Posidoniimonas corsicana: one gene and its partner. Each later gene encodes a partner of the first gene's protein in a complex. Links are inferred from orthologs where the notes say so. Each region holds a gene or a part of one and is shown on either strand. Other genes may lie near its edges. The genes, in order: KOR34_RS16265 and accD.

Evidence for each region.
Region 2: the proteins of KOR34_RS16265 (region 1) and accD are in contact, whole or in part, in a solved structure (PDB 8UXZ), measured with the Escherichia coli proteins. The link is inferred for Posidoniimonas corsicana from one-to-one orthologs.

The regions. Positions count from the first base shown.
Region 1 is NZ_SIHJ01000002.1:40,489-46,541, reverse strand. Bases 1,798-4,600 are described here. They hold KOR34_RS16265 (acetyl-CoA carboxylase carboxyltransferase subunit alpha), read left to right. Parts: upstream 1,798-2,620; coding sequence 2,621-3,580; downstream 3,581-4,600. Other genes in these bases: KOR34_RS16255 (M50 family metallopeptidase), read left to right, coding at 4,468-4,600; KOR34_RS16260 (hypothetical protein), read left to right, coding at 3,663-4,478; KOR34_RS16270 (serine/threonine protein kinase), read left to right, coding at 1,798-2,535. In the rest of the region: KOR34_RS16280 (NAD-dependent epimerase/dehydratase family protein), read right to left, coding at 1-695; KOR34_RS16275 (hypothetical protein), read right to left, coding at 919-1,353; more of KOR34_RS16270, read left to right, coding at 1,621-1,797; more of KOR34_RS16255, read left to right, coding at 4,601-5,046; KOR34_RS16250 (putative zinc-binding metallopeptidase), read right to left, coding at 5,043-6,050. UniProt on the Escherichia coli protein: Component of the acetyl coenzyme A carboxylase (ACC) complex. First, biotin carboxylase catalyzes the carboxylation of biotin on its carrier protein (BCCP) and then the CO(2) group is transferred by the carboxyltransferase to acetyl-CoA to form malonyl-CoA.
Region 2 is NZ_SIHJ01000001.1:3,937,141-3,943,166, forward strand. Bases 2,072-4,847 are described here. They hold accD (acetyl-CoA carboxylase, carboxyltransferase subunit beta), read left to right. Parts: upstream 2,072-2,905; coding sequence 2,906-3,790; downstream 3,791-4,847. Other genes in these bases: rpe (ribulose-phosphate 3-epimerase), read left to right, coding at 2,072-2,208; KOR34_RS15175 (histidine phosphatase family protein), read left to right, coding at 2,232-2,810; rph (ribonuclease PH), read left to right, coding at 3,853-4,584; KOR34_RS15190 (VWA domain-containing protein), read right to left, coding at 4,591-4,847. Outside these bases: KOR34_RS15160 (SLC13 family permease), read right to left, coding at 1-430; SMC-Scp complex subunit ScpB, read left to right, coding at 538-1,185; more of rpe, read left to right, coding at 1,498-2,071; more of KOR34_RS15190, read right to left, coding at 4,848-6,026.

The DNA of each region.
Region 1 (6,053 bases):
GCTTGGACGACGGCGTCCACTACATCGTCGCGGTGGACGAACGGCTGTCCGTGGGACTGATCGCCGGGGTAGAGGTGGCTCTCGATGTCGCGCTCGTAGATACGCTTGGCCTGCTGCGCGATCGGGATCGAGTGGCAGAGCTCGTCGTAGACGCCGGCGATGCGGAGGGCGATGGCGGGGATGTCGCCGCGGTGCTTGCGGATTGCCTCCTCCGCGTCCAGCTTCGACCGCGGGTAGTCCCAGCCGGCGTTGGTGGGGGACTCCTCGGTGATCAGATCGCCGTCAGGGCTCGACTTCATCACCAGCATGCTGCTGCTGAACAAGAACTGCTCGACCTTGAACGTCTGCAGGCCGTCGAGCAGCCGCCGCGTGCCGTCGACGGTGAGTTTGTCGTACAGCGGGCTCGGCTCGCCAGAGAAGTCGTAATAGGCGGCCAGGTGCACCACGCTGGCCAGATGGCCGCCGCTTAGCTTGCGGAGCTCGTCGAGCGCGTCGCCCACCTGAGCGACGTCGGTCAGGTCGCAGTCGATGTAGTGCGCACCGGGCGTGGGGTGCGCGGGCGAGTCGAGGTCGATGCCGACAACCTGGTAGTCGTGCTTGAGGCGGTCGACCAGCGCGGCGCCAATTAGGCCGGTGCTGCCCGTGATGGCGACCGTCGGACGACTCTCAGCGGGGGCGGGGGACGATGGATTCATATCGTGTGATTGCCTTTCTCGCTTGGATGGCGGGGCAACAGTGCGTACAGATCTGCGAAGCCCAGTTGCGGGCCCGTCTCAGTGGCCAGGGGGCAAAAGAGGCGCCGGTTCGGCAGCTGGCGAGAGATTCGGGGCCGCTGACAGATGGCGCGGGCCGCAACGCGGCAAACCGGCCGCCGTGCGGCCAGGCTGATGGGTCTCCGACCGACTGCAGACACCACGGCTACGCCCGGTCGTGGCCGGCGGGCCCGCGGCAGTCGTCGTGGTTGTAGGCCTCGACCTCGAACGGGTTGTCGCGGTACGGGCGGCCGGAGCGGCAGAGCCAGAGCCACAGCGAGCAGCCGACATACGCCGGACCCATCAGCGGCCCCCACCGTTCGAACTGCCGGACGTGCACGTGTTCGTGCTCGCGGGCAATGTCGAGGGCGGCGGGCGTTTGACCGAGGATGGTGTGGCCGAGGGTCATGGCCATCGCGCCGCCGATGCCGGGGACCCGCTCCAGCAGCCAGCGGACGGCGCCGCCGTGGAACTCGATCGCGCCGCGGCGCCGCTGCACGCCGCCTCCGGTCGCCAGCCCGAGCAGCCCGACCACCGCGCCCAGCAGCGTGTAAGGGCTGGCCCAGATTAGCTTTATGGTGCGGGCGAGGAACTGCGGCACGGGGCGTTCGGCCTAGGCGGGCGGGGGCGGTCGGGATAGACTGGTGGGCTACAAATACGGGATGAAAACCGCGTTGGCGGAACGAACCATTGGCGGCCGGCGTTACCGCCGGCCCGCAGCCCCGGCCCGGCCGGGGCGTGAGTTGGCAAACCATGACGGTCCCCCGGCAGAGCCGGGGGCGACGGGCCATCCCCGAGGTTACCCGATCGCAGGCGCTCTCCGGAAGCACGCGGCGGGGCTTGGGGCGGCGGCAAGAAAGGGCGAAGTGTGGCTGCAGCGTCAGAGATGGTCGGCGAGTACCGCCTGTTCTACCTGATCCGGGCGGGCGCGACGTTCGAGATCTGGGCCGTCCGGCACCGCAGCGAGACCGACGCCTACGCCATCAAGCTCTTGAAGAAGGGCTCCAAGTACAGCCGCACCACGGTCGCGGAGCTGAAGCACGAGTACAACGTCGGCAAGGCGCTCGAGCACCCCGCGGTCATCCAGACCTACGACTTCGGCGTCGCGAAGGAGGGCGCCTGGCTGCGGATGGAGCTGTTCAAGGAGCTCAACATCAAGCAGCAGCTGGTCGCCTCCAAGCAGACGCCGGCCCTCAAGACCAAGCTCACCTACCGCATGAAGGAGATCCTCACCAAGTGCGCCGCGGGCATCGCCCACATGCACGACAAGGGGTGGGTGCACCGCGACATCAAGCCGGACAACTTCCTACTCAGCGACGCCACCGAGGTCAAGCTGATCGACTTCACGATCGCGTCCAAGCCGACCGGCGGGCTGGCCAAGCTGCTGGGCGGCAAGGCGAAGATCCAGGGCACCTACAGCTACATGGCGCCGGACCAGATCCGCGGCCAGGGCGTCGACCCGCGGGACGACATCTACAGCTTCGGCTGCATGGTGCACGAGCTGATGTGCGGGGCGCTGCCGTTCACGGCCAACAGCCCCAACGAGCTGATGCAGAAGCACATCAAGAGCAAGCCGCCGTCGCTGGTGGTGGCCGACAAGAACATCAACCCGGACTTCGCGGCCTACGTGCAGAAGATGCTCGCCAAGGACCGCAACGACCGGCCCGCGAACATGAAGGAGGTCCTGATGAAGATCAAGACCGACCGCCTGTTCTACCAGACCCCCGACCCGCCGGCCGAGGGCGCCGAGGCGCAGGCGGCCGAAGAAGAAGATCAGGTGTAAGCGACCCCTCGACCCACCGAGGGACCCTGCCCACAACTAACCGACGACCAACCACCCGGCGGGCGCCGCCCGCGAACGACCAGAAATGCAGCAACTAGAATTCGAGCAGCCGCTCTACGAGCTGGAAGACAACATCCGCGAACTGGACGCGGTCGCCGAGAAGACCGCCGAGCAGCACGAGCGCCTGCGGGCGCTGAAGAAGGAGCTGCTGGAGAAGACCCGCGACCTGTACTCCGACCTCGACCCGTGGGACACGGTCCGCGTGGCGCGGCTGCAGGACCGGCCCAAGTTCACCGACTACGTCGACACGGTGTTCGAGGAGTTCGTCGAGCTGCACGGCGACCGCTTCTTCGGCGACGACCGCGCCCTGCGGACCGGCTTCGCCAAGCTCGACGAGCACAAGGTGATGGTGGTGGGTCACCACAAGGGCAAGACCTTCAAGGAACGCACCGAGTGCTTCTTCGGCTGCGCCCACCCCGAGGGCTACCGCAAGGCGATGCGGAAAATGAAGATGGCCGCCAAGTACGGCATGCCCATCATCTGCATGATCGACACGCCCGGCGCCTACCCCGGCATCGGCGCGGAGGAGCGTGGCCAGGCGCAGGTGATCGCCGAGAGCATGCTTGAGATGGCCCGGCTGCCGACGCCCATCATCTGCGTGGTGATCGGCGAAGGGGGCTCGGGCGGCGCGCTGGGCATCGGCGTGGGCGACCGCGTGGCGATGCTGCAGCACGCGTACTACTCGGTGATCAGCCCCGAGGGCTGCGCCGGCATCCTGTGGAAGAGCCACGACTTCGCCGAGAACGCCGCCCGCGCGCTGCGTCTGACGTCCAAGCACCTGAGCGACCTGGGCGTCATCGACGACGTGATCGAGGAGCCGGTCGGCGGCGCCCACCGCGACCACTACCAGATGGCGTCGCGGCTGAAGATGTACCTCGCCAAGACTCTCCGCGAGCTGGTCGACACCCCGACCGACGAGCTGCTGTCGCAGCGGTACGAGAAGTTCCGCAAGATGGGGCAGTTCCTGGAAGAGGCGTCGGGCTAGCTTCGGCGCGGCGGTGCTGAGTGATCCGAGGTTGGCGCGCAACTACTCTTGCGGGGCAATGCTTGGACCTAGGACGGCCGCCATGAAGCGGAGCACGCTGTGGGTGACGACCTGCCTGGTGGTCGTCTTGGCGATGCTGCTTGCAGCACTTTTTTCACGCTCACTGTCCCAACGCCGGGCGGTGGCGGCATTGCTTGCTGTCGACAAGACTTCGGTGTCATCGGCGATGGAGGGGCCAAGTGATCTGCTGGGCTACCCACACTGGAACCTCTTGCAAGGCTACACCGACGCGATCGACAACATTAGTCTGCGGAGCGACGAGACTGCGGATCTATTCGTCGAGAACCTCAGTGTGTTCGACGACATTTCCATACTGACCATGTGGGCAAACGTGAGCGACCAGAGTGTGCAACGCGTCGCTGAGGCGCTCGTTGCAAGGGGCCAGACGATCGACGGCCTCCTGTGTAGGTCATCCGTCAGCAGTCAGCGCGTGCTGGATGCTGTGCTTTCCGCTCCAAGCAATGCCCTCATGCTTGTCGACGTTGGTTTTGCCGGCCCCGACCTTTCACGTCTACAGGGATGCACCGGACTTCAGTATCTCACGATCGACGGACGCGGCGGTGGTAGCAACAAGTCCGGCTTAAGCGACACGAGCAACTTTGATGAGGAGGCGCTGTCGGCGATACTGCATTGCCCCTCTCTGAACTACCTATCGCTATATCATTTGTCGGTATCAGACGAGCTGGCAAGTGGGCTCGCACAGTCGAATACGATCATGCAGATTCGATTGCAGGAGTGTTCGATTTCGCGCGAGTCGCTCCAGGCACTAAAGAAAGCGATCCCGCGCACGACGAGTTTCGTGCTCGTCAACGGAGTGGAGATCGAGGTTGACGAGTAAACTCGCCATTGCGGCACTAGCGGCGCCGCTGATTGCCTGGGCTTGGCTCGCGATGCTCCTCACCCACGAGCTGGGCCACGTCGTGGCGGTCCCGCTCACCGGCGGCGAGCTGGCCTACGTGAACCTCTACCCGGGGCAGATCCCCAGCACGCTGGCAGGGCCCAACCCCCGGCCGGCGGTGGTGCTGTGGGCGGGGTTCTTGTCGGGATGGCTGCTCCCGCTGCTGGTAGCGGTCGCCGTGAGCCGGTGGCGGAGCATGGCGCCGTTCGCCTGGGGATGGGCGGGGTTCTGCTGGCTGGCCGGCGGCGTCTACCTGGCGTTCGGCGGGCTCGAGCGGTACGCCGACACGGCCCAACTCATCACGCTCGGCTGGCCCGGCTGGCCGCTGGTTCCGCTCGGTCTGGCGGTCGCGGCCGTAGGGTACTGGCGGTGCCGCCGCTCCTGGCCAGAGGTCGTAAAGGCCAGGGCGACCGGGCGCGGGGTTGTCGTTGCCTGGCTGGCGGTAGCCGCGTGGGTGGCCGTGCAGCAGCTGCTCGCCGCGAAGGTGGCGGTTGCCGTCCAGGGCTAGCCGGTCGCCAGCAGCACGGCCTCCGACGGGAACAGCCCGTGCACGAATCGCAGCTTCTCGACCACCGGCGGGCTGACCACCTCGGGCACTAGGTCGGTGAGGCCCATGGTGCGGTTGATCTCGTTCAGCGCGATGCCGGCCTTGAGGTAGCCGGCCAGCAGCTCGTCCAGGTCGGCGCCGCGCCGCACCGACAGCGGCGTCACCTGGTGCTCCAGCGTGTCGAGCACCGCCCGCATGTCGAGGTAGAAGCCCATGGTCTCGGCGAAGTCCTCCCAGGGGTGGCTCGACGCGTACTGGCTGATGAACCGCGCCTGCCAGTCGGCCGGCGGGCCTTCGGCGTAGTAGCGGTCCATCGCCTCGCCGTAGGGCGGGTCTCGGTGGTCGCCGAACAGCTTGATGCAGGCGTCCGGGCGGTCGTTCTCCACCAGCCGCATCCAGAGGAAGTGGCCGACCTCGTGCCGGAAGTGACCGATGACGGTCCGGTGGGGCTCGCCGAACTGCTGCCGCCCCTTCGCACGCACGACCGGGTCGGCCTCCTCCAGGTTAATGGTGATCACGCCGTCCGCGTGGCCGGTGATGATGTGCTTGCCCGGCGTGTCTGCCAGGAAGCGGAACGACAGCGGCGGGTCGGCGGTGAGCTGTTCGCGGCTGACGCCCACCTGCGCCAGCTCGTACAGCAGGCGTCGCTTGCCGGCTTCCAGCACCCGCCACTGGGTAAGCTGGGTTGGGTCGTTCGGGTCGGGGACGTCGGTTGTGGTCTGGCAGCTCAGGCAGAGCGGTTGGTCGCCGTCTGCAGGGACGAGGCAGTTGCAGACCTGGTAGGCGGCGCGGTTGGCGCAGGGCTGCAGCGTCTGGCTGCAGCCGGGTGCGTCGCACTCGCCGCTCGGCGAGATGGAGGTGACCGCCGCGCACGCGTCGCACCAACCGACGGTGCGACTGCACGCCGAGCAGTGCGTGTTGTTGAAGAACAGCTTGTTACCGCACGAGCAGTCGTAGGTTTGCATGCG
Region 2 (6,026 bases), on another replicon or contig:
TGTCGCCGAAGAACCCGACCGCCCGAAGCGCGAGCCAGCGGTCCAGCCCGGTCTTCTCGGCCGCCGCGGCCAGGCAGAAGCCGCCAAAGAACAACCAGATCAGCGAGCTGCCCCACGGCTCGATGAACATCTCCCAGTCCTTGGGGCCGGTGGCGAACACCCCGCCCGGGCGGCCGAGGATGGCGATCTCCAGCCCGATGGCCAGCAGGCTCACGGCGACCGCCGGGATCGCCTCGGTGACCCACAGCCCGGCCGACAGCACCAGGATGAACAATGCCCAGCGGCCGCCGTCGGTGAGGCCCTCGTGCTCGGGCCACACCGCCGCGGCCCAAGCAACCAGAGCGCAGGCGGCCATAGTGGTGATAGTCCACAGGTGCGAGGTCTCGAACAGCCCTAGGATCCGCCGGGCCTGGCGTCGTGTTTGTGGCATCATAATCGCCCATGCTAGCACTACACGATCTTGCCGCTAAGGAGGAAAGTCGCCTAACATCCGAGCCGCTCGGAAGTAGGCGCCGACGCACGAGATAGAGGAGTTCCGTGTCCCCAACCCCACAAACCGAAGCGCCGTCGCCGCTGTCGCTTCAGCGTCTGACCGCGGCGTTCGCGCAGATGCTCGGCGGCGCCTCCGATGCGCCGGACGAGGCGCCCGCGCCGCCGCCCAGCGCGGTCAGCCCGAAGGGCATCATCGAGGCGATCCTGTTTGTCGGCGCGGAGAACGGCCGGCCGCGCACCGCCGAGGAACTCGCGTCCGAGATGCGCGACGTCACGCCCGAGGAGGTCCGCACGGCGGTCGCCGAGCTGAACAACGAGTACCAGCGTGACGCCGCGCCGTACGAGATCGCCGACCGCGCGGAGGGCTTCCGCCTGCAACTGCGCGAGGACCTGCAGCGTGTGCGGGACAAGTTCTACGGGCGGGTGAAGGAGGTCCGGCTCTCGCCCAAGGCGCTGGAGGTGCTGTCGGTGGTGGCGTACCGACAGCCAACCACCGCCGCCGCGGTGGACAAACTGCGGGGCGTGTCGAGCGGGCCGCTGTTGTCGCAACTTGTGCGTCGGGGCCTGCTGCGACGCGAGCTGGCCGGGGAACCGGGCGGGCAGGGTCGGTACTTCACCACCGACAGGTTCCTGCAGTTCTTCCGGCTGGACAGCCTGGAGCAGCTGCCCCGCGCCGCCGAGCTGGACGACTAGCCGCCAGCCACCCATCCACCGCAACGCGAGCACTCAAAACAACTTAGGCCGAGCCCTCCGCCCTTCGCACCCGGCGGATGCGGGTTTGGCGCCAGTGGCGGGGCTTGATGCCCGGGGCGGTTCTTGGCACAAAGGGATGACCCAGGCCGCGACTCGCGGCCCTTTTTTTCGACCCGCGAGAACGCCCCAGCCGGCCCACCGGCGCCCCAACACGACCCTTCTTCGCGCCGCACAGGGGCGCAGCGTGCCGGAGACGGCTTGCCCGCACGCCGCCGCGACCGACCGCCCCCTCGCCCGCCCGCTCTCCAGGTCATGCCCAACTTTCGCAACAGAGAATCCGTCCGCGCCTCGCTGGGCAGCCGCTCGCCGGTGCTGATGCCGTCGCTGCTGGCGTGCGACTTCGCCAACCTCCAGCAGGAAATCCGGGACATCGAGGCCACCGGCGTCCACGGGCTGCACCTGGACGTGATGGACGGGCACTTCGTGCCGAACCTGTCGTTCGGGCTGCCGGTGATCGAGGCCATCCGCGCGGTGACAGACCTGCCGCTGGACGTGCACCTGATGATCGACAACCCGGCGGAGTACGCGGCCCGCTACCGGGACGCCGGCGCCGACTGCATTACGGTCCACGCCGAGGTGCTCGACGACCCGCGGCCGCTGCTCGATGAAATCCGCGAGTCCGGCGCCATGGCCGGCCTGTCGCTGAACCCGCCCACGCCGCTCGAGACGATCCTCCCCGCCCTGCCCCACTGCGACCTGGTGCTCGTGATGAGCGTGATGCCCGGATTCGGCGGGCAGGAGTTCGACCCGGTCGCCCTCGAGAAGCTGAGCCGCCTGCGCGACGACCCAGCCTGCGACGCGTTGCTCGAGGTCGACGGCGGTGTGAACCCGTCGACCATCGCCGACTGCGTGCGGGCGGGGGCCGACCTGCTGGTCGCGGGCACGGCGGTGTTTGGAGCGGACGACTACCAGCAACGCGTTGATTCGCTCAACCAGCTGGCCCGCTCGGGCCGCGACGGCTGAGCCGCCTCCTCAGGAAACCATGAATGCTCCGCATTCTGCTAATCACCCCCGGCGCCACCGAGTACGACCAGCAGGGCCGTGTCCAGGGCAACCTTGATATCCCGCTGTCGGCGGACGGGCGCGAGCAGGTGGCGAAGGTCATCGAACAGCTCGAGGGGTTCGAGCCCGAGGCGATCTACTCCAGCCCCTGCGAGTCCTGCGAGCAGACCGCCAAGCAGGTCGGCGCCGCGCTGGACGTGCGGCCCAAGACGCTGGACAAGCTGGCAAACCTGGACCACGGGCTGTGGCAGGGGATGCTGATCGAGGACGTCAAGACGAAGCAGCCCAAGGTGTTCCGCCAGTGGCGCGAGCAGCCGGAGACTGTCTGCCCGCCGCAGGGCGAGACCGTGCTGGCGGCCAAGAACCGCGTCTCGGAGGTTCTCCGGAAGGTGCTGAAGAAGCACAAGTCGCACGACTCGGTGGTGGTGGTCGCCCCCGAACCACTCGCCAGCGTGGTCCGCCACGTGCTGCGGCACGACGAGCTGACCGACTTCTGGGGCCGGCGGCCCGGCCAGGCAGGCTGGGAGGTGCTGGAGCCGATGGTCCCCCTGAAGGATGCGTAAATCCGCCCCCAGGCGGTCGGCCCCAGGGTCCCCCCGGTGGCATGGTGGCGCCCCGCGGGGATTGGTATGATAGGGGCCTGTCGGGCCTCAAGCCCATGTCCGCGATAGCACGTATTCGGCAGTCGATGCAACGGTCCCCCTCCATGGCGACAGGCGAAACCAACCCAAACGGCCCGCGAGAAAAGCGCGGCGTCCCCAGCGGGTTGTGGATTCGCTGCGGCGATTGCGGCGAGACCATCTTCCGCAAGACTGCCACGGAGCAGATGAATGTCTGCCCGATGTGCGGCCACCACATGTACCTCAGCGCGGCCGACCGCGTCCGGCACATGCTGGACGAGGGCACGTTTGAGGAGTGGGACGCCAACCTTATGCCCACCGACCCGCTGGGCTTCGCCGACAAGAAGCCCTACGCACAGCGGATTGTCGCCGAGCAGAAGCGGACCGGCCTCCGCGACGCGGCGCTCACCGGCGCCGGCATGATCCGCGCCCGCCGCGTGGCCTTCGGGGTCACCGACTCGGCGTTCATCATGGGCAGCATGGGCTCGGTGGTGGGCGAGCGGCTGACGCGGCTCGTTGAGCGGGCCACCGATCAGAACCTGCCCCTGATCATCACCAGCGGCTCGGGCGGAGGGGCCCGGATGCACGAAGGCATCCTGTCGCTGATGCAGATGGCCAAGGTCTCCGCCGCGTTGGCGAGGTACGACCAGGCGGGCGGGCTGTTCATCAGCGTGCTCACCAACCCCACCATGGGCGGCGTCGCCGCCAGCTTCGCATCGCTGGGCGACCTGATCTTCGCCGAGCCGAAGGCGCTGATCGGCTTCGCAGGGCCCCGCACCATCAAGGCGACGCTCCGCACCGAGCTGCCCGAAGGTTTCCAGACCAGCGAGTTCTTGCTGGAACACGGCTACATCGACCGCATCGTCCGCCGCGCGGACATGAAGAGCGAGATTGCCCGCGCGATCGACTACTGCGGCAAGTAGCGGCCGCACGCTTCCGGACGCCGCGGTTCCCTTCGACCGCCGCCACGGCTATGCTGCCCGGCATGAGCCAACGCATCGACGGTCGCCCGGACGACCAACTCCGACCCATCAAGATCGAACGCGGCTTCGCGTCCAACGCGCCCGGCAGCGTGATGATCCACGCCGGGCAGACCATGGTGCTGTGCACCGCCAGCGTCGCGGCCGACGTGCCGCCGTGGCTGGCCGGCCGCGGCAAGGGCTGGGTCACCGCCGAGTACAACATGCTGCCCGGCAGCACCTCACCCCGCAAACCCCGCGACCGCGCCAAAGTCGACGGTCGCACCACCGAGATCCAGCGTCTGATCGGGCGCAGCCTGCGGGCGGTGGTCGACCTCGAGGCGCTCGGCGAACGCTCGATCACCGTCGACTGCGACGTGATCCGCGCAGACGGCGGCACCCGCACCGCGAGCATCACCGGCGCGTTCGTCGCGTTGGTGGACGCGGTCCGGTCGATCGATATCGATCCGCCAGACCCGTCACGCGTGTTTCGCGATAGCGTCGCGGCCGTGAGCGTTGGGTTGGTAGACCGGCGTGTCCGACTGGACCTCAACTACCACGAGGACGCCGCGGCCGAGGTCGATATGAACGTCGTGATGACTGGCGGCGACCGCTTCGTCGAGGTGCAGGGGACCGGTGAAGAGGCTACCTTCTCCGCCACGGAACTGCAGCAGCTGGTGGCCGCCGCGACCGCGGGGGTAGCCCGTCTGACCGAGTTGCAGCGAGAGTCGCTTGGGCCCCATTGGCCCGGCGCCTAGCCCGGCTCAGTTGTTCCCGCCGGCGTCGTCATCGCCGCCAACGTTCACGCCACGCCGACCCAGCAGCAGAGCGGCCGCGTCGCCGTCGTCGTCGCCGTCGTCATTGCCGTCGTCGGCGTCCTGCGAGGCGCCAGCGAAGGTGAACGTGCTGACGTCCGAGATCGACGTGATCGACGGCGCCGGGCGGACGATCACGTAGCGGCGGTCCGCGGTAGCCACGGCGTTGACCGTTAGCTGGGTTCCGTCAGGCAGGACGGTGATCTGCGGCTGGAAGCCGACCGCTCCCCCTCCGCCACCGGCCAACTGCCGGCGCCGGATCCGCTGCAGGTCATCCGGACGCAGAGCGGTCACGCCCGGGTCAGACATCGAGCCGAGCTGCTGAGCAAGAACCGCCCGTCCGACCGCCTCCTGACGATTGATCGCGTTGACCAACTGCTGCTCGTCAACACGCTCGGCGCGACGCCCGTCGGCCAGCTCGAACTTCACCGCCGAGTCGCCCTTGCCGAGCTCCACCTGGCCACGCTGGTGCTTCTCATTGGGGGCGCCGTAGTTGGTGTACACGTCGACCGTCACGACGCCGGCAGTCACGTCACCCCAGACCCGACGGACGACCGCCTGGTAGGCGCCGTTGAAGCCGCGCGGGCAGAGGTAGGTCTCGGAGAAGCCCTTCTGGCCGGGGCCGTCACTGGTGGCGAAGGTGTCGCCCAGCATCACGCCGCCGCCGGGGGTGCGGGGGTTGCTGCTCGAGCAGACCGAGCCGTCCGGCTCCTCGACCAGCAGGTCGACGTCGGCGTCGCCGGTCCACGTGACGCGGATCACGCAGTCACGCTGCATGGCGGCGACCAGGTCGTCGTTGTAGGCGTCGTGCTCGCTGATGCGTCCATCGACCTCAAGCTGCCGGAGCGTTGCGGCCGCTAGGCGGCGGGCCTCGTCCTCGATGCCCTGCTGGTCGCTCGGCCAGGCGCGGCTGAGGATGCCCACCGTGGCCCAGCGGAGGCCGTCGAGGTCGCCGGTGCGTTCGGCGGACTTCATCCCGAGCAGGTAGGCCTCTTTCAGCGTCGGGTCGAGCTTGACCGCCTGCTGCAGAACCTGGATCGCCCGGCTATCGAGCTCAAGCTTGGTCAGGTAGTGAGAGATCAGGATCAGCTCGTCCGCGGAGCTGCTGAAGTCGACGGCGGACATAATGGCCCGCTCGACGTCGTGCGGCGAATTGCCCGCAACCTGCATGGCGATGCCGAGCGCCTCGTACATCCAGGGCTGGGGCTGGCCGTGCCGCAACGCGTTCTGGATGAGAGCAACCACACCGGCGTGGTCTCCGCGCTTCATCAGCTGACGCGATGTCTCACGCACCGCTGCGGGGTCAACCTCACCGGCCTCAAAGTAGTCCGCCCAGAACTGATCGGCCGGGATCGAATCGTCAATCTTGATGGGGCTGGGCTTGG